Regions from separate parts of the Cupriavidus sp. BIC8F genome, predicted to be linked through region 1. Evidence: predicted binding sites of a transcription regulator. Region 1 holds the regulator's gene; the other holds the start of a gene.
What was found. Region 1 encodes sigma-54, which starts transcription at its own class of promoters, with help from an activator protein. Its sites were predicted from a motif close to TGGCANGNAANCTGCTTT; they were not measured.
Positions count from the first base shown of each region.

Region 2: a site for sigma-54 is predicted at 3,034-3,051, ahead of RS901_RS26470 (GTP cyclohydrolase II). Genes of this name have one in related genera too.

Region 1 covers NZ_CP136094.1:1,738,971-1,754,605, reverse strand. The annotation lists gene RS901_RS08260 (monovalent cation:proton antiporter-2 (CPA2) family protein) at 1-1,246, opposite strand, end outside; gene RS901_RS08255 (KpsF/GutQ family sugar-phosphate isomerase) at 1,388-2,371, shown strand; gene lptC (LPS export ABC transporter periplasmic protein LptC) at 2,415-3,044, shown strand; gene lptA (lipopolysaccharide transport periplasmic protein LptA) at 3,145-3,795, shown strand; gene lptB (LPS export ABC transporter ATP-binding protein) at 3,853-4,653, shown strand; gene RS901_RS08235 (RNA polymerase factor sigma-54) at 4,789-6,270, shown strand; gene hpf (ribosome hibernation-promoting factor, HPF/YfiA family) at 6,319-6,669, shown strand; gene ptsN (PTS IIA-like nitrogen regulatory protein PtsN) at 7,125-7,580, shown strand; gene hprK (HPr(Ser) kinase/phosphatase) at 7,661-8,632, shown strand; gene RS901_RS08215 (PsiF family protein) at 8,800-9,192, shown strand; gene rapZ (RNase adapter RapZ) at 9,310-10,194, shown strand; gene RS901_RS08205 (LON peptidase substrate-binding domain-containing protein) at 10,286-10,945, shown strand; gene mutY (A/G-specific adenine glycosylase) at 10,974-12,152, opposite strand; gene RS901_RS08195 (dynamin family protein) at 12,412-14,364, opposite strand; gene mutM (bifunctional DNA-formamidopyrimidine glycosylase/DNA-(apurinic or apyrimidinic site) lyase) at 14,647-15,525, opposite strand.
Region 2 covers NZ_CP136095.1:1,360,899-1,376,533, reverse strand. The annotation lists gene upp (uracil phosphoribosyltransferase) at 1-346, opposite strand, end outside; gene RS901_RS26475 (URC4/urg3 family protein) at 419-1,741, opposite strand; gene RS901_RS26470 (GTP cyclohydrolase II) at 1,738-2,976, opposite strand; gene RS901_RS26465 (acyltransferase family protein) at 3,255-4,355, opposite strand; gene RS901_RS26460 (GntR family transcriptional regulator) at 4,892-5,626, opposite strand; gene RS901_RS26455 (adenylosuccinate lyase family protein) at 5,755-7,143, shown strand; gene RS901_RS26450 (tripartite tricarboxylate transporter substrate binding protein BugD) at 7,230-8,219, shown strand; gene RS901_RS26445 (class II fumarate hydratase) at 8,225-9,619, shown strand; gene RS901_RS26440 (fumarate hydratase) at 9,973-10,440, opposite strand; gene RS901_RS26435 (hypothetical protein) at 10,789-11,142, opposite strand; gene RS901_RS26430 (FAD-binding oxidoreductase) at 11,352-12,737, opposite strand; gene RS901_RS26425 (AAA family ATPase) at 12,858-15,635, opposite strand, start outside.

The sequences.
Region 1 (15,635 bases):
AGATGATGGCGTGCTTCTCGGTCTGCAGGCTCTGCGCGGCGATGCGGGTCATGTTCAGCGACTGCATCAGCCATTCGTTGGCGGTAAAGCGCAGCACGATGGCGTCGCTGTACTGGATCAGGAATGGCGCGGCCAGCATCGACAGCAGCATCGACGCCAGGATCACCTGGATCAGCACCGGGTCGACCAGGTTCAGGCCGTCGATCTGGTTCAGCAGCACGAAACCGAATTCGCCGGCCTGCGCCAGCCCCAGCCCGGTGCGGATGGCCACCCCCTGGCGCGAGCCGAAGACCCGCGCCAGCACCGCGATCAGCACCAGCTTGAACAGCACCGGCACCACCAGCAGCGCCAGCACCAGCCACACGTGGTCCAGCACCACGCGGATATTGAGCAGCATGCCGATGGTGACGAAGAATAGCCCCAGCAGCACGTCGCGGAACGGCTTGATGTCCTCTTCCACCTGGTGGCGGTAGGGCGTCTCGGAGATCAGCATGCCCGCCATGAAGGCGCCCAGCGCCATCGACAGGCCCAGCCGCTCGGTCAGCGCCGCCATGCCCAGCGTCACCAGCAGCAGGTTCAGCATGAACAGTTCCTGCGAACGGCGCGCCGCCACCACGTGAAACCAGCGGCTCATCAGGCGCTGGCCCAGGAAGAAGATGGCGCCCAGGGCCACCACGATCTTGACCGTGGCCAGGCCCAGCGCCACCATCAGGTCGCCCGGATCGCGCGACAGTGCCGGGATCACGATCAGCAGCGGCACCACCGCCAGATCCTGGAACAGCAGGATGCTGATGATATTGCGGCCCTGCTCGCTTTCCAGCTCCATGCGCTCGGACAGCATCTTGGAGACGATCGCGGTGGAAGACATCGCCAGGGCCCCGCCCAGCGCCACCGATGCCTGCCAGGACAGCGGGAACAGCCAGTTGAAAGCCCAGCTGGCCGGCACCACCGCCAGCATCGACAGCACCACCTGCGAGCCGCCCAGGCCGAACACCAGCCGCTTCATCGAGCGCAGCTTGGTCAGGTTGAACTCCAGCCCGATCGAGAACATCAGGAAGACCACGCCGAATTCGGCCAGGTACTTGGTCTGCGCGGTGTCGCTGGCCAGCCCCAGCGCATGCGGGCCGATCAGGATGCCGACGGCCAGGTAGCCCAGCATCGGCGGCAGCTGCAGCATGCGGAATGCGACCACGCCGAAGACGGCAGCGGCCAGCAGCACCAGGGTCAGTTCCAGCGGAGAATGCATCAGGCGGTCTGGGTGACCGGCCAGGCGCGCGTCCGACCCGGCACGGGCACCCTGCCGGCAAAATACGGCGAGCACGGCAAGCACGACGTGCGCCATGGGTCGGGCCAGGCGCCATCGCATTCGTTGGTATACTTCGTCGCCATGATAGCCAATTTCGATGCGGATCGAGCACTCAGGCTCGCCCGCGACACTCTCCAGACCGAAGCCGATGCGGTTTCCGCACTTTCCGGACGCCTGAACGGCGACTTTGCCCGTGCCGTGCTGCTGATCCTGCAATGCACCGGGCGCGTGGTCGTCTCGGGCATCGGCAAGTCCGGCCATATCGGACGCAAGGTCGCGGCCACGCTGGCCTCTACCGGCACGCCGGCGTTCTTTGTGCACCCGGCCGAAGCCAGCCACGGCGACCTGGGCATGGTCACGCGCGACGACGTGCTGATCGCCTTCTCCAATTCTGGCGAGACCGGCGAGCTGCTGTCGATCATCCCGATCGTCAAGCGCATCGGCGCGCGGCTGATCTCGGTCACCGGCAACCCCGACTCCAACCTGGCCAAGCTGGCCGACGTCCACCTGGACGCGGCGGTCGAGAAAGAAGCCTGCCCGCTGAACCTGGCGCCAACGGCCAGCACCACCGCGGCGCTGGCGCTGGGCGATGCGCTGGCGGTGGCGGTGCTGGATGCGCGCGGCTTTGGCGAGGAAGACTTCGCCCGCTCGCACCCCGGCGGCGCGCTCGGACGCAAGCTGCTGACCCATGTGCGCGACGTGATGCGCACCGGCAACGCCGTGCCCGAGGTGCGTGAAAACACGCCGCTGGCCCAGGCGCTGATGGAAATCACCCGCAAGGGCATGGCCATGACCGCCGTGGTGGACCCGGACGGACACGCCATTGGCGTCTTCACCGACGGCGACCTGCGCCGCCTGCTGGAAACCCCGCGCGACTGGAAGACCGTGCCCATCGGCGAGGTCATGCACCGCAACCCGCACGTGGTCAACGAGAACCAGCTCGCCGTCGAAGCGGTGCAGGTGATGGAAGCCAACCGCATCAACCAGCTGCTGGTGGTGGATGACGACGGCCGCCTGACCGGCGCGCTGCATATCCACGACCTGACCCGCGCCAAGGTCATCTGAGCGGGCGCGGGCCCGGCACAACCGGCACAACGCCAAGGACACCATGCAGGCACTCCTCGCCTCCCTCAGCGGCATCGTCATGCGGCTGCTGCCGCTGCTGCTGATGGCCTTCGTGGCGGGCAGCACGTTCTGGCTGGTCCAGATCAACTCCCCCAAGGAAGACCTGGCCGCGCAAAACACCAAGAAGCATGAGCCTGATTACTTCATGGACCGCTTCTCGGCCACCGAGCTGGCGCCGGACGGCAGCACCAAGATCCGCTTCACCGGCGATCGCATGGTCCATTTCGAGGACGACCAGACCTACGAGGTGACCCGGCCCGCCATGCGCGCGTACGAGCCGGACCGCCCGCCGGTCACCGCCCGCGCCGATATGGGCCGCATGAACGCCGAGGGCTCGGTGATCGACCTGTACGGCAACGGCTTCGTCATGCGCCAGCAGGGCGCGGACGTGTCCAAGGACCCGCAGCTGACCGCCGCATCCAGTTATTTCCAGCTGCGGGTCAATGACGACATCGTCAAGACCGACAAGCCGGTCAAGCTGACGCGCGGCCCGTCGGTGATGACCGCCAACGGCCTGATCTTCAACAACGTCACGCGCGAAGTACAATTGCTCGGCAATGTACGCGGCACCATCATCACCGGGCCGACCCCGGGCCGCGCGCCGGGGTCCTGAGCCCCGGCCCGGGGGCCGCGCACGCAGTGCCGGCATGCGCAGCCGGTCCGCACCAACCCGCACCAACGTACCCAGACGCCCTCAAGCAACCCCTGCCAACATGACTGCTTCCCTGACGACATCGTCCCGTCGACGCACCGCCCCGGCCCTGCTCGCCCTGGCCATGGCCATCGGCCTGCTGGCCCAGCCCGCCCTGGCCGAGCGCGCGGACCGCGACAAGCCGATGGTGCTGGAGGCGGACAACGCCAGCTACGACGACGTCAAGCAGATCTATACGCTGACCGGCAACGTGGTGCTGACCAAGGGCACCATGATCCTGAAGTCCGACGCCGCCGAACTGCGCACCGACCCCGAGGGCTACCAGTTCGCGGTGGCCACCGCCAAGCCGGGCAAGCAGGCCTACATCCGGCAGAAGCGTGAAGGCGTCGACGAATACATCGACGGCTGGGGCGACCGCATCGAGTACGACGGCAAGCAGGAGTACTCCAAGCTGATCGGCAATGCCCGCATGGCGCGCCTGCAGGGCGCCAAGCAGGTCGACGAAATCCGCGGCGCGGTGCTGACCTACGACAGCCGCAAGGAGTTCTACACGGCCGCCGGCGGCGGCAGTGGCGACGCCGCGGCCGCCAATTCGTCCGGCCGCGTGCGCGCGGTGCTGTCGCCGCGCCAGGACCAGAAGGCCGGTGCCACGGGCAACGGCGGCTCGCCGCTGGACCTGAAGCCGGCGCCTGCGCCTGCCAACAAACCCTGACGCCTGGCGCCGGCTTGCCTGCCCGCGCCAGAGACGCCTGAACGCCAGACTGTGCCAATGACCGATACCGCAACCATCGCCGACAAGCCTTCCGTCGAAGCCTCCTCCATCCTTCCCGGGGGCAGCACGCTGGTCGTGCGCCACCTGAAGAAGCGCTATGGCTCGCGCACGGTGGTCAAGGACGTCTCGCTCGACGTGAAGAGCGGCGAGGTGGTCGGCCTGCTCGGGCCCAACGGCGCGGGCAAGACCACGTCCTTCTACATGATCGTGGGCCTGGTGGCGCTGGACGAAGGCGATATCGTGCTCGACGGCGACCACATCAGCGGCCTGCCGATCCACGAGCGCGCGCGCATGGGGCTGTCGTACCTGCCGCAGGAAGCCTCGGTGTTCCGCAAGCTCAACGTCGAAGAGAACATCCGCGCGGTGCTGGAGCTTCAGGTGAACAACGGCAAGCCGCTGCCCAAGGCCGAGATCGAGCGCCGTTTGGATTCGCTGCTCGACGACCTGCAGATCGCGCACCTGCGCAACAACCCGGCGCTGTCGCTGTCGGGCGGCGAGCGCCGCCGCGTGGAAATCGCGCGCGCGCTGGCGTCGTCGCCGCGCTTCATCCTGCTGGACGAACCCTTCGCCGGTGTGGACCCGATCGCCGTGGGCGAGATCCAGCGCATCGTCAGCTTCCTCAAGGCACGCAATATCGGCGTGCTGATCACCGACCACAACGTGCGCGAGACGCTCGGCATCTGCGACCATGCCTACATCATCAGCGAAGGCACGGTGCTGGCCGCGGGCCAGCCCGAGGAAATCATCGCCAATGACGCAGTGCGGCGCGTCTACCTGGGCGAGAACTTCCGCATGTGATTTAGCGGCCTGCCCGCGAGCGGCAGGCCTCTTCGCGGGCGCGCGTGGGCCCTCCCACAGCCAGCGGCGATCGGACCGCAAAAGCGATAGCAATTTCCGTTCCAACAACGGAAAGATGCGCATAGAATAGGTCGCATGAAACCGTCGCTACAGCTCCGTCTTTCCCAGCATCTGGCCCTGACCCCGCAACTGCAGCAGTCGATCCGGCTGCTGCAGCTCTCCACGCTGGAACTGCAGCAAGAGGTCGAACAGGCGCTGACGGAAAACCCGCTGCTCGAGCGCGAGAACGACTGGATCGAAAGCCCGCTGCGCGTGGCGGCGGACGGCTCGGTCAACCTGCAGAGCGCACCGGCGCCCGCCCCGGCAGAGCCCCAGGGCAATGGCGAGGCCCGCGCCGACGGCGCGGGTGACGACGACAGCTATGGCGACAGCGGCAACGGCGACGACTATGGCAGCGGCGACTGGAGCCTGGACGACTTTGCCCGCCGCCCCCAGGGCGACGAGGACGAAAAAACGCCGATGCAGCTGCGCGAAGCCGAGCCCACGCTGCGCGAGTACCTGATGGAGCAGCTCACGCCGCTGAAGATCTCGGCGCGCGACAAGGGCCTGGCCATCTTCCTGATCGAATCGCTCGACGACGATGGCTACCTGAGCGCGTCGCTTGAGGAGATCTGCACGGAGTTGCCGGAAGAACTCGAATTCGAGATCGACGAAGTCCACGCCATCCTCACGCTGCTGCAGAGCTTCGACCCGCCCGGCGTGGGTGCGCGCAACGCCGCCGAGTGCCTGGCCCTGCAGTTGCGGCGCCTGACGCACCCGCAGCGCGAATTGGCGCTGGACATCGTCACCAACCACCTGGAGTTGCTCGCAGTACGCGACTACACACGGCTGAAGAAGGCGCTGCAGGTCGATGAAGGGGCACTGAAGTCCGCTCACGAACTGATCCGCTCGCTGGCGCCCTACCCCGGCCATGCGTACAGCCGCCCGGAGGCCGACTTTGTGGTGCCGGACGTGTTCGTGCGCAAGAGCGGCGGCGGCTGGATCGCGCAGCTCAATCCGGATGTGATGCCGAGGCTGCGCATCAACGATATGTATGCGCAAATCCTGCGTGGCGCGAAGGGTGAGTCCGGCACGGCCGGGCTGCAGCAGAAGCTGCAGGAGGCGCGCTGGCTGATCAAGAACATCCAGCAAAGGTTCGACACAATCCTGCGTGTCTCGCAGGCCATTGTCGAGCGTCAAAAGAACTTTTTCAGTCACGGCGAAATCGCCATGCGCCCCTTGGTTTTGCGGGAGATTGCCGATACACTGGGTTTACACGAGTCAACCATCTCCCGGGTGACGACCAATAAATACATGGCAACGCCGATGGGTACTTTCGAACTGAAGTACTTCTTCGGCAGCCACGTGTCCACCGAAACCGGTGGCGCGGCTTCATCAACGGCCATCCGCGCCTTGATCAAGCAACTGATAGGAGCCGAAGACCCGAGGAATCCCCTTTCCGACAGTCGCATTGCCGAACTGCTGGGTGAGCAAGGCTTTGTTGTTGCGCGCCGCACTGTTGCCAAGTATCGCGAAGCCCTGAAGATCCCCGCAGTCAATCTCCGCAAGTCTTTGTAGCCGAGCCCACCGCCTGCCTGGTGAGGCTCTTTCAGAAGGAGAAGCGCTATGAACTTCAAGATCAGTGGACACCACCTGGACATCACGCCCCCTCTGCGTGAGTACGTGGAAACGAAGCTGGAGCGAATCGTCAGGCATTTCGATCAGGTCATTGGCGTTAGCGTGCTGCTCTCTGTCGACAACCACAAGGAAAAGGACCGGCGTCAGTACGCGGAAATCAATCTACATCTCAAGGGCAAGGACATCTTTGTCGAGGCGCATCACGAAGACCTATATGCAGCGATCGACGCACTCGTCGACAAGCTGGACCGTCAGGTGATCCGCTACAAGGATCGCGTGCAAGGCCACGACCGCGAAGCGGTCAAGTACCAGATGGCCGCAGCGCAAATGCAGCAATGACCGTGCCCGGCAGCCCCGCAGCGGGCTGCTGAATCAGGATTGAACAGGCAAGCCGCGCAACGAAGCGCGGCTTTTTTGCGCCCTTGCGTTCCGGGCTGGCGCCGGGATGCCGCGCCAGCACTGGCGGTGCGGCCCGGCTGTGGCGCCGGAGCCAACGCTTTTCACCCGAATGGGCAAGAGTGTTCGCAAGCGCTGCGCCAAGGTGTATGCTGCGCCATACAAAGAGAGGGAATCCAGGCCGCGCCCCGCATCGGTGCGCCGGCTCCCGGCCCGGAGGCATGATTGCATCACCATGTATCGTTCTGCACCGGCTTGCCCCGCTGCGCTGCACAATACGGGGGTAGTCGCTGCTCTATAATGGGCCGGACGCCTCCGGCCAGGCCAACGGCAGCCCGGAGCCAGCCCACTGCCCGGCGGAACGATCTGCCCGCTAACTGAAATCCTGCGCATCGCCCATGAATCGTTTGGCCAAATTGCTGCCACCCGGCAACATCACCCTCGACGTCAGCGTCACCAGCAAGAAGCGTGTGTTCGAGCAGGCCGGGCTCCTCTTCGAGAACAACCATGGTGTGGCGCGCGCCATCGTGACGGACAACCTGTTCGCGCGCGAGTCGCTGGGATCCACCGGCCTGGGCGCCGGCGTAGCGATCCCGCACGGCCGCATCAAAGGCCTGAAGCAGCCGCTGGCCGCCTTCATGCGCCTGGCCGAGCCGATTCCGTTCGAATCGCCGGATGGCAAGCCGGTATCGCTGCTGATCTTCCTGCTGGTGCCCGAACAGGCTACGCAGCAGCACCTGGAAATCCTGTCAGAAATCGCGCAACTGCTTTCCGACCGCGACATGCGCGAAGGACTGGCCACGCTGCCCACGCCCGATGCCGTCCATCAGCTGCTGATTGCATGGCATCCCTGATCCCCTGATCCCCCAAGCGGGCCGGCACCAGACCGGGCAGGCGCCAGGCGCTTCGCAAACCGCCCCACCAGTCATACCGCATGGAACTCACCGGCGTCACTTCCCAGTCCATCTTCGACGACAACGCAGCCGACATCAAACTCTCGTGGGTGGCCGGCCTGGAAGGCGCGGACCGCGCCTTCGACGTGGAGTTCGCCCGCGAAGCCACCTCCGCCGCCGACCTGGTGGGCCACCTGAACCTGATCCACCCCAACCGCATCCAGGTGCTCGGCAAGCCCGAGATCACTTATTACCAGCGACTGGACGACGAGACCCGCAAGCGCCAGATGGGCGAGCTGATCCTGCTCGAGCCGCCCTTCCTGGTGATCGCCGACGGCATGGAGCCGCCGCCCGACCTGGAACTGCGCTGCACGCGCTCGTCCACGCCGCTGTTCACCACGCCGGTGTCGTCGGCCGCGGTGATCGACCACCTGCGCCTGTACCTGTCGCGCATCTCCGCTCCGCGCGTGACCATGCACGGGGTATTCCTCGACATCCTGGGCATGGGCGTGCTGATCATGGGCGAATCGGGCCTGGGCAAGAGCGAACTGGGCCTGGAACTGATCTCGCGCGGCCACGGGCTGGTGGCCGATGATGCCGTGGACTTCGTGCGCCTGGGGCCGGATTTCATCGAAGGCCGCTGCCCGCCGCTGCTGCAGAACCTGCTTGAAGTCCGCGGCCTGGGCCTGCTCGACATCAAGACCATCTTCGGTGAGACCGCGGTGCGCCGGAAGATGAAGATCAAGCTGGTGGTGCAGTTGGTGCGCCGCAACGACGGCGAGTTCGAGCGCCTGCCGCTCGATTCACAATATCTGGACGTGCTGGGCCTGCCGATCCACATGGTCAAGATTCAGGTGGCGGCCGGGCGCAACCTGGCCGTGCTGGTCGAGGCCGCGGTGCGCAACACCATCCTGCGCCTGCGCGGCATCGATACGCTGCGCGACTTCATGGACCGGCAGCGCGCCGCGATGCAGGCCGATGCGGTTTCGCGCGGCCAGGGCCGCCTGCTCTGAGCTGAGCGCCAGCGTTTTCATTTGCTTACAACGGCGTTGACGCAGAACGTCAACGTTCTTCAGGCATGCTCCGTTTTGTGCTGTAATGGGCATCGCGCCCGTTACGGAAGCTGCAACGCCGGCAATGGCGCGCGGCCATGAAGTTTTCCACAGCCAGGAGAGCAAGCATGAAGAAACTGATCGCGATGTGCGCGCTGGTCACCCCGATGATCGCCGCCAGCGCTTTTGCACAGACCACCGCCACGCCGGCAACCCCCGCCACGCCAGCCAAGCCAGCGGCCACGGCTCCGGCAACGCCGGCCATGCCTGCCACGCCCGCCACCCCGGCTACCCCGGACAAGCCCGCAGCCAACGCCCAGCAGGACAAGATGAAGGCCTGCAATACGGAAGCCGCCGGCAAGAAGGGCGACGAACGCAAGGCGTTCATGAAGGAATGCCTGTCCAAGGGCGCGTCCAAGACCCAGCAAGAGAAAATGGCCTCCTGCAGCAAGTCGGGCAAGGGCAAGAAGGGCGACGAATACAAGGCCTACATGAAGGAATGCCTGTCCAAGGCAGCCTGAGCCGCAGCCAGCGCCGCAACCTGACGACAAAAGCATGGCGAACCGCGAGGTTCGCCATGCTTGCTTTGCGCGTGGTGTCATGACGCCTTCATCACGTGATGCTATGCTTCAGTTGCTATGCGCATCATCCTCATCACCGGCATATCCGGTTCCGGCAAGTCCGTCGCGCTGAACGTGCTCGAAGACGCAGGCTACTACTGCGTGGACAACCTGCCGGCTCAGTTCATCCCGGAACTGACCCGCTACCTCGACAGCCAGGGCTATACGCACCTGGGCGTCGCCACTGACATCCGCAGCCGCGAGTCGCTCGACCAGCTGCCCGACACCGTGCGCGCGCTGGCCGCGGAGCACCAGGTCGAAGTGGTGTTCCTGACCGCCAGCACCGACGCACTGGTGCAGCGCTACTCCGAGACGCGCCGGCGCCACCCGCTGTCGGTGCGTACCGACGGCATGCCGGGCCAGGGCGGTGAACCGGCCTTCAACGACACCGCGCTGATGGAAGCGATCGAGATGGAGCGCGCGCTGCTGAGCCCGCTGGCCGAGGCCGCGCACCGCATCGACACCAGCAATGTGCGCACCAATACGCTGCGCAGCTGGATCAAGGAGCTGATCCGCGACGACAGCCAGCGGCTGACGCTGCTGTTCGAGTCGTTCGGCTTCAAGCACGGCGTGCCCAGCGATGCGGACATGGTGTTCGACGTGCGCTCGCTGCCCAACCCCTATTACGACCTGGCCTTGCGCCCGCTGACGGGGCGCGACACGCCGGTGATCGACTTCCTGCAGGCCCAGCCAATGGTGCTGGCAATGGCCGAGGATATCCGCGCCTATGTGGAAAAGTGGCTGCCAAGTTTCATTGCCGACAACCGCAGCTACCTGACCGTGGCGATCGGCTGCACCGGCGGCCAGCATCGCTCGGTCTATATTGCGGAAAGGCTTGCCAACTACTTCCGGGCGCATGGTAATGTGCTGGTGAGACACCGAGAGCTCGCACCGGCGGGCTGACGCAGGCGGGACTGCCCACTGGCATCACTGGCATCTGCGCGCCGCGTTGGCCGGCTGGCCCATTGCTGCGCGATACCCAAGCTGGCACTGCATGTCCTCGACCGACCTCTACCGTCCCACGGGATCAGAAGATCCGCCACGGACGCTCGACAACCTGCCGCTGTTCCCGTTGCACACCGTGCTCTTTCCCGGTGGACGGCTGCCATTGCGCGTGTTCGAGGCGCGCTATGTCGACATGGTGCGCAACTGCCTGCGCGACAGCACACCCTTTGGCGTTTGCCTGATCGAAAGCGGCGAGGAAGTGGCCCGGCCGGACCAGCCCACCGTGCCCGAGCTGGTCGGCTGCCTGGCAGAGATTGTCGACTGCAACATGGAACAACTGGGCGTGCTGCTGATCCGCGCGCGCGGCCGCGAGCGCTTCCATATCGTCAGCCATGACACCCGCGACGACGGCCTGCTGGTCGCCCGCGCCGAGGTGCTACCCCCCGACATCATCGACTGCAAGCTGGAGCTGCTGGGCGAATGCCTGGATGCGCTGCGGCGCATTGTCACGCGGCTGCATGCCGAGCACCCCGACCGGCTGCCGTTCGACGAGCCCTACCTGTGGGACGACCCGAGCTGGGTCGCCAACCGGCTGTGCGAGTTGCTGCCGGTGCCGCTCAAGGCCAAGCAGATGCTGATGGCGCTGCCCGATGCCGGCATGCGCATCGAGATCGTGCACCGCTACATGCGCCAGAACCACATGCTCTAGGCACGGATCCCCGAGACCCCGCCAGGCTTCAGAACAGCCCGCCGCGCGCCTGGTCCTCCAGCAGCCTGCGCACCGGCGCGGGCGTACCCACCGCATCGAGATCATCAAGCGAGATCCAGCGCTGCGCGGCTTCCGCGGCGCTGTCCTGCGCCATCAGGCTTGCGCCGTCCGCACTCACATCGACCCGGATGGCGCGGATCAGCAGGCGGAAGTGCGTGAACACATGGGTCAGCTCGCCGGTCAGCGCGGCGCGCGCGGGCTTGCCAAAGGCGCTGGCATAGTCGAGCGCCGCCGCCTCGGCGGCTTCCGCGTCGAAGGGCACGGTCTCGACCGGCATCTCCGGCAGGCTCCACAAGCCGCCCCAGATGCCGCTGCCGGGGCGCAGGCGCAGCAGCACTTCGCGCCGGCGCCGCACCAGCAGCATTACCGTGCTGCGCTCGGGGATGGCCGCGCGCGGCTTGGGCGTGGGCAGCACGCCGGTGAGCCCATCGCGGCGCGCCACGCAGCCGGCCGACAGCGGGCACGCGCCGGCATCGGCCAGGCACGCCGGCTTGCCGCGCGAGCACACCGTGGCGCCCAGGTCCATCAGCCCTTGCGTATAGGCGATCATGTCCTCGGCCTGGCGCGGGCCTGCCGCCGGCAAGGCCAGCTCGGCCAGCTGCCACATGCGCGTTTCCACCACGCGCTCGCCCGGATGGCCGTGGATGCCGAAGCAGCGCGCGAACACGCGCTTGACGTTGCCGTCCAGGATCGGCGAGCGCACGCCGGCGCTGAACGCGGCGATCGCCGCAGCGGTGGAGCGGCCGATGCCGGGCAACGTGGCCAGCACCGCGGGATCGGTCGGGAAATGGCCACCGTGCTCGCTCACCACCTGCATGGCGCAACGGTGCAGGTTGCGCGCGCGCGAGTAATAGCCCAGCCCGGCCCATAGCGCCATGACCTGGTCGGCAGGCGCCGCCGCCAGCGCCTGCACCGTGGGCAGCTGCGAGACAAAGCGCTGGAAGTAGTCGATCACCGCGCTCACCTGGGTCTGCTGCAGCATGATCTCCGACAGCCAGATGCGGTACGGGTCGCGCGTGTTCTGCCACGGCAGGTCGTGCCGGCCATGCTGGCACTGCCAGTCGACCACGCGGGCGCCGAAGTCGGGCGGCACGCGGATATCGTCGGGGATGGCGGGAACGGCGCGGGGGGCTGGTTTGCGGGGCATCTGGTGAAACGTTCTGAAGCGCGGGGGCGCGCGGCGCACCAAAGAAAAAGGCGCCGCTAAGTGCGGCGCCACATGATATACCGGCTTCAGGATCTGGCTAGTGTCCTGTTCCGTAGATAGCTTGCCAAAATGAAATCGTCCAGTTGGTCGTCAGGCTAGGCGCGAGGAGGCGCCATAGCCGTAGCTATGGCAACGACGAGCAACGACGCATGGCGGCCAACTGGGCGATTTCATGGCAAGGTATTTGCGGAACAGGACACTAGGCCACCGCAAGGCTCGCGCGGTCGGCGGCGGCCGTCGGCCGCAGCAGCCGCTGCGCGTAGCCCTCGATACGGCCGCTGCGCTCGTCCAGGCCGTTGAGCACTTCCTCGAGCTCGGCAATGCGGCTTTCCAGCGTGTCGGTGGCCTCGTGGATGCGCTCGATCGAATCGACGCGCCGGCGCAGCTGCTTCTGGTGCTCGCGCACCTGCGCTTCCAGCGGCGTCATCACCGACTTGAGCCAGACCTCGATATCGCGGTTCAGGTCGCGGAAATTCTCCAGCACGCGGCTGGCCATGGTGCTGAAGGCGCTCTGCACCAGCTGCGGGCGCGAGCGCGTCAGCATGCTGACCGTGCCGAAATGCGCATGCACCAGGCGCAGCGTTTCCTCAAGCTCGGCCACGTAGCGCTCGGCAGTGAACTGCATCGGCGCGGGCAGCGTGAAGCCGTGCTCGGCGTTGAAGCGCCGGTACATGCTTTCGATCAGCTGGTGCAGCTGGCCGATCTTGTTATCGGCATCGGTCACCAGCCTGGTCAGCTGCGCGAACAGTGCGTCCATGTCTTCGCGCAGGCCGCGCGAGAAGAAGCGCTCTTTCATCTGCTCGCGCGCGCTGCGCATGGTGAGGCGCACGTCGCGCAGCTGCAGGCTCTTAATGATGTCGGCGCTGTGGCGGCCGAAGACCAGGCGCAGCGCCTGGAACTTGCTGATGCTCTGCTCGAACTCTTCCTTCTCGCCCTGCACGCGCATCAGCATGTGCTTGACCATCGCGTGGTTCTTGCCGCGCAGGCCGCGCAGCTCGAACAGCTGCTCGACGATATCGCGGCGGCGGCTCTGCAGCAGTTGCTGCGCGGCGCGCGCCATGTCCTGCACCAGCCGGTGCGCCTGGTCCGAAACGATCTCGCGCCGGCTCGGGATCAGCTGGTCGGACAGCACGTGCTCGAACTCGGGCAGGCCGCTGCGCGCCAGCAGCTCGTCGTCGTGCGTGACCTTGGCCACCAGACCCTTCTGCGCCGACACCGGATAGACGCGCGACTGCTCGATGCCCAGCACCTGCCCGGTGGTGGACACCTGCCGCGCAATCTCCTGCGCGATCTCGCCCGGCTCGCGCAGCGGATCCCACAGCCCGTCGATCTTGTTGAGCACCGCCAGGCAGCCGCGCCGGTGGCCGGCGCCGACATGGCTGCGCCACAGCTCCAGGTCGCTCTTGGTGACACCCGCATCGGCGGCCAGCACGAACACCACCACATGGGCGTCGGGGATCAGCCGCAGCGTCAGCTCGGGCTCGGTGCCGATCGCGTTCAGGCCCGGTGTGTCCAGGATCACCAGGCCCTGGCGCAGCAGCGGGTGCGGGAAATTGATGACGGCGTGGCGCCAGCGCGAGATCTCGACCATGCCCTCGGCATCGACCGCGTAGGCGGCATCGGGATCGTTCTCGTGGTACAGGCCCAGTGCCTCGGCCTGCGCGGGCGGCACGCGCACGGTCTGCACCACGTGCTGGAACGCAGCCAGCATGCCCTCGGGCGAAGACGGGTCCAGCGGCACCGAATGCCAGTGCGAAGCCGAGGTGCCGGCCTCCAGGAAGTCAGCGGTAGAGGCCTCCTGCAGGCGTGTCTCGATCGGCAGCAGCCGGATGCACGGCGGCTCGGCCTCGTCATAGCGCAGCTCGGTCGGGCACATCGTGGTGCGCCCCGCCGACGACGGCAGGATGCGGCGCCCGTAGTCGGCAAAGAAGATGGCGTTGATCAGCTCGCTCTTGCCGCGCGAGAACTCGGCAATAAAGGCGACCTTGAGGCGGTCGCTGCGCAGCACGTTCTGGATGCGCTGCACGCGGTCATCGGCCTGGGCGTCGTACAGGTCGTGCTGCTGCAGCCAGGACTGGAATTCGGCCAGTGACTGGAGGACCCCGGTTCTCCAGGCGCCGTATTGTTCGAATTGGTGGGCGAGCGTTGTCATGGAGCTGTTCGGCTGACTTGGTTTTACCTCGGGGCACGCCGCTTTCGCGCTGCGCCCGTGTTCGCGCAATGCCGGCCCGACCACTGTCTACCCTGCAAGCGGCTGGGCCATTTTGTAACTTTTTATGACTGCGCACACGATACAGGTTTCCACAGCGGTTTTGTGGAATTCACGTCCCTCGCTCATGCCTTGCACAAGGAGTGTTGCGCCGACCCATCGACAATCGCCTATGGCGCGCATTGTGCGCCACACGGCGCCTGCCCGGGCGGCCGCCGCCAGGGCTCAGTGCTGGCAGTTCGGGCAGTAGAAGGTGGAGCGCTGGCCCTGCACGATCTGGCGCACCGGGGTGGCGCAGACCCGGCACGGCTGGCCGGCGCGGTCGTAGACCAGGCAATCAAGCTGGAAATAGCCGCTGGCGCCGTCGCTGCCGACAAAGTCGCGCAGCGTGCTGCCCCCGCGCTCGATCGCCTGCGCCAGGGTCTCGCGCACCGCCTGCGCCAGGCGGTCGCAGCGCGCGCGGCTCAGGCGCCCGGCCGGGGTGGTCGGGCGGATGCCGGCGCGGAACAGGCTTTCGGACGCATAGATATTGCCCACGCCCACCACGATGCCGCCGGCCAGCAGCACGGTCTTGATGGCGGCGCTGCGCCCGCGCGTGTGGCGGTGCAGCCAGGCGCCGTCGAAGGCAGGATCGAAGGGCTCGATGCCGAGCGTGCGCAGCAGCGGGTGCGACGGCAGTTCGGCCTCGGGCAGCGTGCTCCACAGGATGGCGCCGAAGCGGCGCGGATCGCGGAAGCGCAGCACGATGGTGCCCGGTTGGGTGCCCAGCGCGGCGCCGGGCCCGGGGCCCAGCACCAGGTCCAGGTGGTCGTGCGCGCCGGGCGGCGGCGCGTCGGGCAGCACCCGCAGCGTGCCGGTCATGCCCAGGTGGACCAGCAGCCAGCCGGCCGGCTCGCCCGCCGCCTCGCTCACGCATTCCAGCAGCAGGTATTTGCCGCGGCGCTCGATCCGGCGCACCACGCGCTGGGCCAGCCGCATTTCCAGCTCCGGATCGACCGGCCAGCGCAGGCCGCGGTGGCGCACCGTGACCGCGGCGATGCGCCGCCCCACCACATGCGGCAGCAAGCCGCGCCGGGTCACCTCGACCTCGGGCAATTCTGGCATCGAACCTCTCCGTTGGTTACCGCTCAAAACTCCTGCGGCGCCTGCGGGCACCGGCCTGCGGCGCCAAGCAGCGCATTGTAGCGGCAGGCTACAATGGCCTTATCAATGCG
Region 2 (15,635 bases), on a different contig from region 1:
CGCGCGCCGCCGGCAGCAGCTCCAGCATGCCGTCGATAAAGCCGTTGCCCGCGCGCAGGATCGACACCAGGCACAGCTTCTTGCCGGACAGCACCCGCGACTGCATCGGCGCGATCGGCGTGCGGATGGCAATGGTCTCCATGGCCAGGTCGCGCGTGGCTTCGTAGGTCAGCAACTGGCTGATCTCGCGCACCAGCCGGCGAAAGTTGTCGGTGGTGGTCTCCTCGCTGCGCACCAGGGTGACCTTGTGCTGCACCAGCGGATGGTCGACGACCAGCACGCCGGGCACGCCGGCAGCATCGGCATCGAGTGGGTCAACAGCGGGAACAGCGGACATGTCGTTCATGGTGACGCTCCTGATGCCACGTTTCACATGCAATGCCTGCCAGCAACGTCGGCCGCCTGGCGGCCGACGTGCTTAGAACACCGTGCCGTCGCTGATGATGGCGAACGGCGGCGCGCCACCCTGGCGCCGCTTGGCGGCAATGCGGCGCCCCGCCGCCCAGGTGCCGCCTTCCAGCACGCGCGCCAGCGGGAAATTTTCTTCCTGCAAGCCAAGCGCCTGGCGCACGCCGTCGGCCACCAGGTCCAGGCCGGTCACCGTCAGCGCGCGCCATTCGACGATCACGGGCTCATCCACCGCATGCGGCACGGCGGCAAAGCCGGGGTCGCGCGGCACCATCAGCTCGAAGTCGTAGAGCAGGCCGCCGTTGCGGTATTCGGGCAGGCCCGTCAGCGCGTCCAGCCCGGTCACGGTCAGGCCGGCGTCTTCCAGCGGCTCCAGCAGCGAATAGGTCAGCCATTGCGTGAGCTTGTGGAACGGCACCAGCCCGCCCGGCGCGGCCGGATGCCGCCAGCAGTCGCCCAGCGACACGCCTTCGACAATGATCCGCCCCGGCCATACCGGCCCCAGGCCGACCAGCAGCGTGCGCAGCAGGAAGCCGGCGTCGAGCTGCCCGTTGACCGCATGCGCCTTCAGGTAGTCGTACAGGTTGCCCAGCCGCGCTGGCCGGCCGAACAGCGCCGGAGTCGCCTCCATCACCTCGCCGAGGCGGCGCAACAGGCCGGCGCGGCCTTCCAGCCCCACCAGCGGGTTGTGCTGCGCGACCTGGAAGGCGTGGGCGATGCTGTCGGCATCGATGCGCTGCAGCCGCTCGGCGTCCGCGCGCAGCGGATCGCCCGGCGCGGCCGAGAAGCCGCCGCGCGCGAACAGGACGAAGCTGGCCACGCCCAGCCCTTCCGAGCGCGTCAGCACCAGGTCGCTGGCCGGATCGCGGTAACGCCAGTCAGGGCCGGCGCCGGCGTCGAGCAGTACGCTTGGAATCACCAGGTCGATGCCGATGCGGGCGCGCTCCTCGCGATGCTCGGGGCCGCTCAGCGCGGCACGCTCGCACAGCACCTGCCAGCGGTTCGCGCGCTGGTCGACGGCGCCGCTTTCAAAATGGCGCCAGCGGCTGTGGTACGGCACCTGCAGGTCCGGATAGCGCTGGCGGATGGTGCTGGCGACATAGTCGGCAATGGCATGCACGCGGTCCGGATGCCAGGTGAAAAGCTCGGACGCGCCGCTGGCCACGTGTTCGGTAACCGCCGCGCAATGCGTGCGCACCGCCTCGGCACACAGCAGCGCCGAAGCGGGATGCCCTTCCGGCACCGGGCTCAGCCAACCGGCACCCGGCCGCATCTCGTTACCTGTGCCCTGGCGTTCCATGCCGGGCTTGCCATCCTCGGGAAACATCGTCATTCGTTCAACCCCCTGCCCTTCGCCAGGGCCAGTTCGTTCGCATCCGGCGGCGTGTAGTGCGTAAAGTAGCCGGCGGCCACCTTGGCATCGATCTCGACACGGGCGTCGGCGGGGATCAGGGCCTCGGGGATGGCCACCTGCTCGACCACCTCGATGCCCTGCGCCACCAGCGCGCCATGCTTCATGTTGCTCATCGACGCCCAGCGGTCGATGCGGCGGATGCCCAGCCAGTGGAACACATCCGGCATCAGTTCCTGGAAACGCATGTCCTGCACGCCTGCCACGCATTCAGTGCGGGCAAAGTAAGTCTCGGCACGGTCGCCGCCCACCTGCCGCTTGCGGGCGTTGTAGACCAGGAACTTGGTCACCTCGCCCAGCGCGCGGCCCTCCTTGCGGTTGTAAACCACCAGCCCGACACCGCCCTGCTGCGCCATCTCGATGCACACCTCGATGCCATGTGCCAGATAAGGCCGGCAGGTACAGATGTCTGACCCAAACACATCCGATCCGTTGCATTCATCGTGCACGCGGCACGCCACGCGGGTCTCGGGCTTGCCAAGCTGGCTGACGTCACCGAAGAAATACAGCGTCATGCCGCCGATGGGCGGCAGGAACACCTTCAGGTCCGGCCGCGTCACCAGTTCCGGGAACATGCCGCCGGTCTGCTCGAACAGGCTGCGGCGCAGCACGCTTTCCTTGATGCCGAAACGGGCCGCCAGCCCGGGCAGGTACCACACCGGGTCGACCGCCGCCTTGGTCACGCGCACGTCGCCATTGGCATGGAGGATGTCTCCGTCGGGCTTGAGCCGGCCGGCCGCAATGGCCGACACCAGTTCCGGCATGTTGATATGCGCGCGGGTGACGGCGATGGTCGGGCGGATATCCACGCCGGCCGCGATGCGGTCCGCAAAGACGGTGGACACCAGGTGGCCCCAGGGATCCAGCGAAACTATCTTCTCCGGGTCGCCCCACTGCGGATGCGGGCCGATGGCCTCCGCCGGCGCGGTATCGGTCAGGTCGGTGCGATGGTCGCGCTGCAATGCGCCCGCGGCAACCGCCAGGGCCCGGTAGATGGCGTAGGCGCCAGCGTGAGTGCCGATCACATTGCGCTGCGCCGGATTCGCCAGGCTGGCGATGACCGGCCCGCGCTCGGCCGCCGTGGGGGCGCCCCAGTGGATAGGCTCGGCCGGCTTGTCGCGGCGTGCGTGCGAGGTGAGGACGATATGGTCGGACATGGCACCCTCGGTTCCCGATGGAATCCTGACCAAATGGTCAGGTTTACGATTCCATACTAGGCAACCTTTGTGCCATCGCCCAATGCCCGTTTACGCGAGTGTTGCGGGGATGTGTGTGGCGCCGAACGCAAGTCCGCGCGGGCGGCATGCACGCATCGCGTGCCGGCGGCGTGACATCGGGGGTGCATACGCACCAACAGAAGGCGCGCACGGCCATGCTGGCACGGCACCGTCCGGGGCCAAGCCGTACCACCGCTGCGCGGCAATGCCTGCAAGCGTTACACGCTTTGCCGGCCGGCGGGGTCGCGACCGTTGCCCGGCAGCGCACGCAGCGCCGCCAGCGGCTGGGCGCTCTCTATGTAGCGATAGAACAGCGCGCCGGCCACATTGCTGAGCCCCCACGCGGCAATCATGCCGAACGCGTTCAGCACCGGCTGGCCCGGCGCCAGGTTCGACACCAGCGCGTTGACCAGCAGGCAAACCGGAAAGTGAACCAGGAACACCGAATAGGAAATGCGCCCGAAGAAGCCGACCATGCGCGCCCGCGGCCAGCGCTCCAGCCAGCCGCCGCGGCGCGCCACCGCCAGCAGCAGCGCAGTGGCGAGCGCCACCGCGATGCGCAGCCGGAAATCCACGGCCAGCGCCGCCAGCGCCACCGCGCCGATAAGCAGGAGCGGCAACACCGGGCGGCCGGGGTTGGATGCCCAGTAGGCCAGCGCCCCCATGCCATAGGCGCCGAAGAAGTACACGGCCCAGATATCCCACGCGGCATCGCGGTTGAACCAGAACAGCGACGCCACCGCCACCAGCGCCACGATGCCGATGCTGGCCCCGGCACCCGCCGGCGCTTTCCCGCCCGCCACGGCGCGCGCGGCCCACAACGCGCCCAGCAGCAGCGCAAACAGCTGCAGGTCGATGGCCACGTACCAGACCCCGGCCGAGAGCGCATCGACATCGAGCACGTTATGCAGCAGCGTCACGTGCGCCAGGAACTGCAGCAGGCCGGGCGACGCGGGGATCGAGTCATGCACCATCCAATGGCGCGCCAGGGCGGCACCGGCAATGCTGAGCAGCAGCGCCGCGGCAAAGGGCACCACCAGCTTCTGGTAACGCCGCCACAGCACCAGCAGCGGATGCTGGCGGATCTCCAGCCGGCCATGCGGCGCCAGGCTGCGCGCGGCGAGAAAGCCGCTGATCACCAGGAAGACCTGCACGGCGATGCGGGCGTAGTCGTACAGCCAGTCCACCAGCCCCGGGGCCAGCCGATACGCGGTATCGGACATCGGGCCATAGAAGGCCAGGTGATGGAGCACGATCAACTGGGAGCTGACCGCTTTCAGGGCGTCGATGCAAGGCAGGCGCGACGGACGGGGGCTCATTGTTATAGGAATGCTGCAATTGCCACGGAAGGCGCGATTCTACCTGCTTGCACCGGCTCCAATATGGCGCATACGCCACTACCTATAGATTCGTTACACACTACCCCCGCTTGTTGCGAGTTTGCAGGCACATGGCTTCATGTCTTAACTAGCAGCGCCTCTAAAGATCTCCCCCGCCAGGTCGCCACTACATTTGACCAGCCTCCCGCGCCGGCCCTTATGCGCCGGTAGCCTAAGCTAGAGGCAGGATTGCCACCTGGGGCCCGCTTATGCAACACCGCACGCTCTTCCCCCGCACCGGTCACGCCTTCCGTTGCGGCTTAGCTGAGTGCTCCCTCATCGCCCTTCTGGCCGCGGCCTTGGCGGGATGCGAGGGAGTCCCGCGGGATACCACAGCGACACCGCCACCACCCCGTCAGCCGATTACGTCCAGCGACGACGTGTACCCCGCCCCGACCACGGTGCGCGACACGCGACCTGCGGCGCGCACTCCGTAGGCGGCATTTGCCGGCCGCGCCCCGGCAACCGCGGCCTGATCAGCCGGCCGAGCGCTGCAAGCGCATCGATACCGAAAAGCTGTCCGCGGGATGCACCGTCACCGAGACTTCGAACGTCTCGCCCGCCGCATCCATATAGCGCCGCACGATCTTCAGCGCCGCGGCGCCAGGCTCCAGCCTGAGCGCGTCAGCAACGGGCCGGTCGCTGACCGCAACCGCGCGCACATCCTGGTAGATCTCGGCGATCTGCCGGTCATAGCGTGACTCGATCAGCGTGCTGACCAGCGTGTCGGGCGACTCCCGCACCATCTCGCCGATCTCCGCATAGGCAGGATCCACGTAGACATCGGTCCACGCCATCGGCGTGCCGTCCTTGCCGCCATCCATGCGCAGGCTGGAGATGCGCAGCCAACGCGCACCGGGCGCGCAGCCGATTTCCGCCGCGACGTCGGCCGGCACGGCAACCTCCTCGACCGACTGCACCACGCGCAGGTGCTCCGCACCGAACTGCACCAGGTCATCCACCGACGCCAGCGACGGCCGGAACACCGGCCGCGGCCTGGCCGATTCCACCCGCGTGCCCACGTTCTTGCGCCGCGACACCAGCCCCAGCTGCTGCAACTCCTGCAGCACCGCACGGATGGTGTAGCGGCTGGCCTGGTACTGCTCGCACAGCTCGAATTCGGTGGGCAGCAGCGACCCGACCGCGTAGCGGCCGGTGGTGATCCCCTCGATAAGTTGCCTGCTGATCTCTGCTGGATTGGATTTGTTCATGACCGCCTGCCGCGTCACAACCATTGAACGCGGGTTAACCCTTATTTTCTAAATATGTTCGAACATATTTAATGCTGAATATGTTCGAACATATTACCGGACTGCCCCTTTCCCCTCAAGGTAGCACCATGACCCTGTTCTCTGCCCCCACCGCCAGCACCGTCGTTGATTCCATCCTGTTCCGCGATGCCTTTGGCACCGCCAAGATGCGCCAGATCTTCTCCGATGTGGCGCTGATCCAGCGCTATATCGACGTCGAGGTCGGGCTCGCCAAGGCCGAGGCCAGGGTCGGCGTGATCCCGGCGGAAGCAGCCGAGGTCATCGCCCGCGAATCGCGCCTGGAGCGCATCGACTTCGACCACATGCGCGAGGAGACCGACATTGTCGGCTATCCGATCCTGCCGCTGGTGCACCAGCTGGTGGCGATGTGCGGCGAGGCCGGGCGCTACGTGCACTGGGGCGCCACCACGCAAGACATCATGGACACCGCGGTCGCGCTGCAGGTGCGCGACGCGCTCGACAGCATCGACGCCGATATCCGCGAACTGCGCGGCATCCTGGCCGACCTGGCGGTGAAGCACCGCGACACCCCGATGGCGGGCCGCACCCACCTGCAGCAGGCGCTGCCGGTGACCTTCGGCTACAAGGTGGCGATCTGGCTGGCCATGTTCGACCGCCACCAGCAGCGCCTGGCAGAACTGCGCCCGCGCGTGGCCGTGGTCGAATTCGCCGGCGCCGCGGGCACGCTGGCGTCGCTGGGCGGGCAAGGCGACAACAAGGGCTTCGCCGTGCAGGAGGCACTGGCTGAAGAACTGGGCCTGGGCGTTCCCGCCACCACCTGGCACGTGGCGCGCGACGGCTTTGCCGAGGCGGTGAACCTGCTCGCGCTGATCACCGGCTCGCTCGGCAAGATCGCACTCGACATCATGATCATGGCGTCGACCGAGTTCGCCGAGGTCTACGAGCCCTTTGTCAAGGGCCGCGGCGCCAGCAGCACCATGCCGCAGAAGCGCAACCCGATCTCCAGCGAGCTGATGCTGGCGGCCTCCAAGGCGGTGCGCCAGCACGCCGGCCTGATGGTCGACGCAATGGTGCAGGACTTCGAGCGCGCCACCGGCCCCTGGCATGCGGAATGGATCGCCATCCCCGAGAGCTTCATCCTGAGCGCCGGCGCGCTGCACCAGGCCAGGTTCGCGCTGGGCGGCCTGATCGTCGATGAAGCGCGCATGAAGCACAACCTCGGCATCTCCAAGGGCCTGATCGTGGCCGAGGCAGTGATGATGGGCATGGCCCCGCATATCGGCCGCCAGCAGGCGCACGACGTGGTCTACGACGCCTGCCGCACCGTCAACGAACACGGCGGAACGCTGGCCGATGCCCTGGCTGCGCTGCCCGAGGTCACCCAACACTTCGACCGCGCCGCCATCGATCGAATGACCGATCCGGCCAACTACCTCGGCCTCGCGCCGCAAATGGTCGACCGCGCCGTCGCCCTGTCCACGCAATCCGCAGCCTGAAACCGCAGACCAGTCGCCTGGCACGCCGCTGAACAAGGCGCAGGCGATCTGACATCACAAGTACACCGACACAGGAGACAAAGCCCATGAACCCCATCAGCAAGCTGGCCGCGTGCGCGGCACTGGCCATCGCCACGGCGGCGGCCGCTACCCCGGCGTTGGCCCAGGCCTGGCCGACCAAGCCGATCACCTGGATCGTCCCGTTCGCCGCGGGCGGCCCGACCGACGCGCTGGCGCGCACCATTGCCGAGCGCGTCTCGCGCGAGGTCGGCCAGTCGATCATCATCGAGAACTCGCCGGGCGCCGGCGGCACTGTCGGCGCGGCCAAGGCGGCGCGCGCGCCGGCTGACGGCTACACCATGCTGGTGGGGCACATGGGCTACATGGGCGCGGCCCCCGCGCTGTACAAGAAGCTGCCCTACGACCCGGTCAAGGATTTTGCGCCGGTGTTCCGCTTCCCGGATACGCCGATGGTGCTGATGGTGCGCAAGGACCATCCCGCCAAGGACGTGCGCGCGCTGGTCGAGTACGGCAAGAAAAACCCGGGCAAGCTCAATATCAGCAACGCCGGCATGGGCTCCACCTCGCACCTGGTGGCAGCGCTGTTCGCCGCGTCGGCGGGTATGCAGGTGTCGCTGGTGCCGTACAAGGGCGCCGGCCCCGCGCTGATCGACGTGATCGGCGGGCAGGTGGATGGCATGTTCGACCAGACCAATACCGCGCTGCCGCAGATCACCGAGTCCAAGGTGCGGCCGCTGGCGGTGACCTCGGCCACCCGCGTGGCGCAGCTCAAGGATGTGCCGACGCTGGCGGAGTCGGGGCTGCCCGGCTTTGAAGCCAGCACGTGGTACGGCATCTACGCGCCCAAGGGCACGCCGCAGGCCGTGGTCGACAAGATGCAGCAGGCCTACCTGAAGGTGATGAGCGACAAGGCCTTCACCGGCAAGATGACCGCACAGGCAATCCAGATGCTGCCGCCTGAGCAATACACCGCCGCGGCGCTGGGCAAGCACACCCAGTCCGAGATCACCCGCTGGAAGACCGTGGCGGCCAAGGCCAACATCTCGCTGGACTGAGCACCATGTCCGGATTGCGCATAGAACACGACGCCTTCGGGCCGGTCGACATCCCCGCCGACCGCTACTGGGGCGCCCAGACGCAGCGGGCGCTGGCGATCTTCGAGGTCGGGGAAGAACGCTTCCCCGCCTGCCTGATCCACGCCTTCGGCGTGCACAAGATGGCGGCGGCCAGGGCCAACCTGCGCTGCGGCGTGCTGGACGCCGCCATCGCCGAGGCGATCATCGCCGCCGCGGCCGAGTTGCGCAGCGGCCAGTTCGACAGCCATTTTCCGCTGACCATCTGGCAGACCGGCTCGGGCACGCAGACCAATATGAACGCCAACGAAGTCATCGCCAACCGCGCCAACGAGCGGCTAGGCCAGGCCCTGGGCACGCGCGCGCCGGTGCACCCGAACGACCACGTCAACGCGTCGCAGTCTTCCAACGACAGTTTCCCGACCGTCATGCACATGACCGCCGCGCTGGAACTGGAAGACCGCCTGCTGCCCGCGCTGGCGCTGCTGCGCGACACCCTGCGCGAGCGCGCCCATGCCTTTGCCGACGTGCTCAAGATCGCGCGCACGCACCTGATGGATGCCGTGCCCATGACCATGGGCCAGGCCTTCGACGGCTTCACCGCGCAGGTCGATCACGCCATCGAGCGCGTGCGCGACGCCCTGCCCCGCATGCTGTTGCTGCCGCAGGGCGGCACCGCGGCCGGCACCGGCCTGAACGCGCCGGCGGGCTTCGCCCAGGCATTTTGCGCGGAAGCCAGCCAGCTGACGGGCCTCGCCTTCCGCCCCAACCCGTGCAAGGTCGAGGGCATGGCCGCGCACGATGCACTGGTCGAGCTGTCCGGCGTGCTCAACGTGGTCGCCGTCTCCTTCACCAAGATCGCCAACGACCTGCGCTGGCTCGGCTCGGGCCCGCGCTGCGGGCTCGGCGAGCTGCTGATTCCGGAGGACGGCCTGACCTCGTCGATCATGCCCGGCAAGCGCAACCCGACCATCGCCGAGGTGATGGTGCAGGCCGCCATGCAGGTGGCCGGCAATCACGTCACGGTGACGATGGCTGGCGCCTCCGGCAGCTTTGAACTGAACGTGGCCAAGCCGGTGCTGATCTACAACGTGCTGCAGTCGGTGCGCGTGCTGGCCGACAGTGCGCGGGTGTTCGCGCAACGGCTGGTGCAGGGGCTGGTCCCCAACCAAGATCAGCTGGCACGCAACCTGGACAGTCCACTGCTTGCGGTGACCGCGCTCAACCCGGTGCTGGGCTACGACCGTGCGGCGCAGATCACGACGCTTGCCGTTGCGCAGGGAATTTCGCCGCGGGAAGCCGCGATTGCGCTGGGATTTCTGAGCGGTGAGGAATTTGACCGGCTGGTGAACCCGATGCGCCTGGCGAAGGGGAACCCATAGGCATCAACCGCTGCGGCGGTACTCACGGTCGCGAAATTGCTGATCACTTAGTCGTCTGCTTTCGGCCACGACGAGACTTGCTACGACCCACTCGGCGGTGACCGCATTATGGCAAGCTACAGTCACGCCTCGATCAAGTGTCCGATATCTATGACCAAGCGCAAACCATGGATCTATGGAAGTGCCGCCATCGGCCGTGACTGCTTGCAGCAAGACAGCTATTCGATGCTCTAGTGAAAGAAGGGGGTAAAGCCGTCAGCACAAAGCTCGTCGGCTTCAGCTTTTCCCAGCAGTGCCCCCATCTTGCATCAATCGGCTGGTTGGCGACATCGCGTTACCAGCCGAGGCAAGGATCACGCCGACGCTTCAGGCGACGCTACAGCCGCAACCACTTTCTTCGCCGAAGCCCGCTTCTTCGTCACAGATTTCACTGCGACCGCCTTCGGGCCTGCTTTCGCGGCGACCTTGCCCTTAGTACCGGGTGCGGCCTTTTTCGCGACTGCTTTCGTTACGGCAGCTTTACTGCCCGTCGCCTTCTTGGCGCCTGCAGCCTTGGCCTTCTTCGCCAAGAGCTTGTCCTTTGCCGCTTGCTTTTCAAAACGGGCCGCGGCCTTTGCGGCTTCCACGGCCTGGGCAACCTCGCGCTTAGCCGCTTCAATTGCCTTCTTCGTGTCGGCGCGCAGCTTCAGCAAGCGCTTCTTCGCTGCCTGTGCCTCGCGGGCAAGCACGCTGGCCTTTTTCGTTGGCACGGCCACCTTCTTTGCGGCAGGTTTGCCCTTGGCAGTTGCACTTACCCGAGTCGTTTTAGTTGTTGCGACCATGTTTTGTTATTCATAGTTGTGAGTGAAGCGCGGAGTATAACCGCACGAGTGGCGTTACATAATAAAGGTCAGTTTCTTCTTTATGTTGCGTCCAAGCGCGATCAGTCGGCGGCCGAGATGCTGTCCCCTCTTCCGCAGCGCATTCTCATTGGTATGTGGTACGTTCGCCAACTCAAATGGCAAAGCAACGAACATGGCAATGCGCTTTGACTACACCCCTGTTGATTGGGACTTGGCTGCCTGACGGCAGGGTTGCGGCATATCGGGGCATGCCCGAGTCATGGCGCATATTCCCGCGCCTGGACAACGGAGCGGGCCCAGACCAACCGCCCCGTTGCCATGCCCTGCTCAGGACAGGCATTCCCCGCTGTCGCGCGCATCGCTGCGCGCGCCGTCGGTGAAACCATCGCGCGAGCTGATGCGGGCGCCATCGGTGTAAGGGTCAGGCTTGCGCATGCCGTCCAGGTACGGATCAAAGCCACGGACCGCACACACGGACCTGCCCTGATGCGCGACCACGGGCAGCATGGTGGCCTCGGTGGCAGGACTGTGCGCGCCATCGGTAAAGGCGTCGCGCTGGCCGTTGTGTTCGGGCGCGGCAACGATCAGCGCATCGGCATAGGCACCGGCGTGGGCGGTCTGGCTGAGCCCGGCGCCAAGTGCGGCAGCGGCAAGCAGGGTCTTGGCAAGGGTCTTATGCATTGCTATCTCCAACAGGGGTGTCGGCGGCGTTGCCGCGACGGCACTCCTCGTGCAGGCGATCAGCTACGGAACAGTATGGCCCGCACGGGATCGCCTCTGCCGTGCAAGCCGTTGCCTGGCGTGGGCCGGCTGCCATCCGACGTGGCAGCGGCGTCGCGCCGGACTCCTGGATAAGGGGTACCTGCGCCCCATGTCGCAAGCGTGTTGCGTCAGGCGGGCCTGATGTTCTGATTCACGCGGAACAGGTTGGCCGGGTCGTATTTGCGCTTGATCTCCGCCAGTCGCGCATAGTTGTCGCGATAGGACGCCTTCACGTTGTCATTGCCCTCGTCCATCATCATGTTGATGTAGCCGCCGCCAGCAGAGTGCGGATGCAGGGCCAGCCAGTAGTCCTTTGCCCACTGCACGATGCGATCGTTGTTGGCCGGGTCGGGATCCACGCCGACAATCACGCTGGCAAAACTGGCATCGCGGTAGCTGAAGGCCGTGTCGTCGCAACTGGCGCGATGCGCTGCGCCATTGATCGGATACAGGTGCATGGTCGAGTGCATCGACGGCAACTGCTGCGCGTACTTGATGTGCAGATCGATGGCCTTGTCGCTCAGGTCGCTGACGAAGTCGGCTTTCCAGTACCACTGCAAGCCCGCCGGATACAGTCCGTCGAACAGGCTCTGCAAGACAGGCCAAGGGACCGGCCCGGCAAAGTCCACCGCTGGCGGCATGGCCTCGCGAATCGGGCGGAAATGCGTTTCGGCCTGATCGAGCGGGCCGGTGTAGCACCACACCACGGCGCACATCTTCTGCAGGTGAACTTCCTCCGGGAACGGCGCTGCGGGCGGCACCGTGACGAAACCGAACCAGCCATTGATGTCCTGCGGCGCCCTCAGGATGAAGTCGCGCCACCATTTCATCAGCTCGCGTGCCTGCTCCATCGGCCACAGCATCGGGCCGCCATAGACCGTGGCTACGGGATGAGCCCTGAACTCGAACGACGTCACCACGCCGAAGTTGCCACCGCCGCCGCGCAACGCCCAGAACAGGTCGGCGTTTTCGTCGTTGCTTGCGGTGACGACGCGCCCGTCGGCCAGCACGACCTCGGCGCTGAGCAGGTTGTCGATCGTCAGGCCATAGGCGCGGCTGAGGTAGCCGATGCCGCCACCGAGCGTCAGTCCGCCCACGCCAGTGGTCGAGATGAAGCCACTCGGCGTCGCCAGGCCATAGGCACTGCCGGCGTGATCCACATCGCCCCAGGTGCAGCCGCCGCCAACCCGCAGTGTCTTGCGTCCGGCATCGACAAACACGCCCTTCATGGGCGACAGGTCGATCACCAGTCCACCATCGCATGTGCCGAGCCCGGCGCCATTGTGCGCGCCGCCACGCACGGCCAGCAGCATGCCGCTGTCGCGCGCGGCGTTCACCGCCGCGATGACGTCCGCAACATCGACGCAGCGCGCGATGATCGCAGGACGCTTGTCGATCATTCCGTTGTACACGGCACGCGCCTGGTCGTAAGCCGCGTCGCCCGGCCGAATCAGTTGTCCCCGAAAATGCGCCTTGAGTGCGGCTGCGACGGGTTCGCTCAACGAAGCATCCATGGTTGTCTCCTGTCCGGTTGGTATGCAGGAGTTTTAGCAACCTCGGCGTTTCGAAAGCGTTAGGTGAACCGTTACATGGGGATTCTGCCTCCCGACCGGCGCGCGGTGGTCGAGCCGAAACTAACGCGCGAGTAACGCCCGCGCCTTGGCGATGTCGGGCTGATCGAAGCCCTCGGTGAATCGTGCAAGCGGCGCCTCGACCACCTCATGCGGACTGACGCGCCCCTGCGAGGTTCGCAGCGTTGTCAGTGACAGGGTGGCACGCAGTTCAAGCGGGAGCGCGCGTTGGGCTGTGGCGATCTCGATCGCCTTGATCAACGATGACTCGGCTTCGGCAAGGTTGGCGCTGCTGCGCAGCAGCAATTCACCGCGCAGACGGTACAACTCGGCGTCCACCCAGTGCTCGCCAGTGCGCCCGGCGCATTCGAACGCTTGGTCCAAAGCCGCCAACGCAGCCTCGGTCTCTCCTACGTCGCCCAGGCATTCAGCCAGCATGCCGAGATAGAGCGGCAGGCGCAGGCGTGCGCCCGTCGCATGAAAGCCCTCGATCGCCCCCTGCATCGCCACCACCGCATCGGCGCTGGGCGACTGTTTCGCGTTCGCCCAGGCGAGCAGCACGCCTGCCCAGGCGAGGTAGTAGCCCACGTGGTACTGCCCGGCGATCTCGTGTGCCTGGCGGGCATAGTGCAGCGTGAGACCGTGCTCATGCCGCAGCGCATGCTGCGTCGCAAGATAGGACAGCGCGAGTGCCTGGGAGAACGGGTGTGCTACCCGGTTCGCCACCTCCAGCGCTTCGCGTCCACGCTGAAGGGCCTGATCGGCAAGCCCCCTGAACCACAATGCATGCGCCGACCACGCGGCGGCCAGCACGCCGAAGTTACCCCCCATCAGGGACGCATGCTCGGCGTGCTGGGCCTCGTCATAAGCGCCGTGCGCGCGTTGATACGCGGGCTCGGCAGCCATCCAGTCGCCTTGCTGGACCAGACTACCCATGACGCTGGTCCATGCCATCACCGAGTAAGTACCGGAGCCCAGCGGCCCCAACCCCGCAATCAGTTCCTCGCTCAGGCTGCGTGCCTGTGCGAGTTCCGCCCTCACTACCAGGAAAAATGAAAGGCTGACCTGGGCGCGTGCTTGCTGACTGGTGTCACCCGCCAGCCGGCTCAGTTCCACCGCACGTCGCAGCGGCGCCTCCAGTTCGGGGGCTGCCCAGCCTCGGGCGATGCGTATCGGTGGCGCAAGGTCGAGTTGCAGGGCCAGCGATTGACTGGCGCGCTCCGGCGGATCGGCAATCCGGTCCGCTTGCACCAGCCCGCGCGTCAGCAGTGCAATGGCATCGTCATAGGCATACACACTCTGCGCAACGCCGGCCGCGCGCCGATAGAATGCCGCCGCCTGGGCTGGCAGGCCCGCCTGCTCATAGTGCGAGGCGATCTGCGCGCTTGCCGCGTCGGGCGCATCGCCTGACGCCTGCTCGAGCGCTCGCGCCACGCGCAAATGCAGGCGGCGGCGCTGCAGCGGACTCACTTCGGCATATGCCACGTCGCGGATCTTGTCATGGCTGAAGTCAAACGCCAGGCCGCCACCGTCGGTCTGGCGCACGATGCGTCGCTGCCACAGCTCGTCCAATGCGCCTGCCAGGGCATCCTCGCCGAGGTCGCTTGCCTGGGCGAGGATGTCGGTCGTGAATGCCCGTCCAATGATTGCAGCCACCCCGACGATTTCGCGGGCGCCCGGGGGAAGCTGTGCCAGCCGGTTCGAGATGATGGTGTAAACCTTGGGCGGCAACTTCGACGCCATGCCGCCCTGTGCGTCCCCGACCGGCATGGTGTCGGAGCGGGCCCGCATCATTTCGACCGCAAACAGCGGGTTACCCTCGCTCTCTTCGAACAGCCGGGTTGCCTCCGCGTCGGCCAGCGGCCGGTCCAGGATCTGGGCCGCTATCTTTGCCGTTTCGGCGGCATCGAGTGTCCCCAATGAGATCTCGATGAACTGGTCGTCGCGGCGCAGTGCGTCCAGCAGCCGGTTCGCCGCGTGCAGCGGCATGATTTCCTCGGGGCGCGCCGTTGCGACCACCATCAGCCTTGCCGCCCCGTCGAAACGCATCAGGAAGCGCAGCCATTCGAGCGTCTCGCCGTCGCACCATTGCAGGTCGTCGAGCAGCAACAGCAGCGGCCCGCCTTGTGCAAGCACCGCTCGCGCAAGCGCCTCGAAGAACCGTTGGCGTTGCCAGTATTCGGTAAGAGGCGACGGCGGCGACAGTCCGGATTGCTGCGTGAGGAGTTCGGGCAACAGGCGCGTGACCTCGGTCAGCCACAGTCTGTCGAGCTTGCCGATCGCGCCACTCAGGGCAGGGCTGCGCAGCCAACCGGTCAGCGGCGCAAACGCGAGCTGTCCCTCGGCCGCATAGGCGCGCGAATGCGCCACGGTGATGCCTTGCTCGGCCAGATGGACGAGCAGTTCCTCCGCCAGGCGCGATTTGCCGATGCCGGCTTCGCCCAGGATCAGGACAAACTGCTTGTCGCCCAACTGGGTACGCTGCCAGACTTCAAGAAGCCGGCGCCATTCGCCATGCCGACCAATCATTGGCAGCATCGCATCCCGCGGCCGTTGGCGCTGCATTGACGCAGCCTGCCCAGCCAACCGCGCATAGGCCTCGCGCATGGGGTCGCCGGGCAGGACGCCCAATTCGCGAGCGAGCGTTTCCACACAGCTACGATAGGCGCGCATGGCCGATGCGTGATCGTGGTTCAGCGCATGCAGGCGCATCAGCGCCATGCAGGTAGGTTCGCGGCACGGGTCGAGCCGCTGCAACTGCTGTGTGTACTTCAACGCCTTTGCATAGTCTCGCCGGTCCTCACTCAGTTGACCGAGGCGCGCGAGCGCCGCGATGCACTG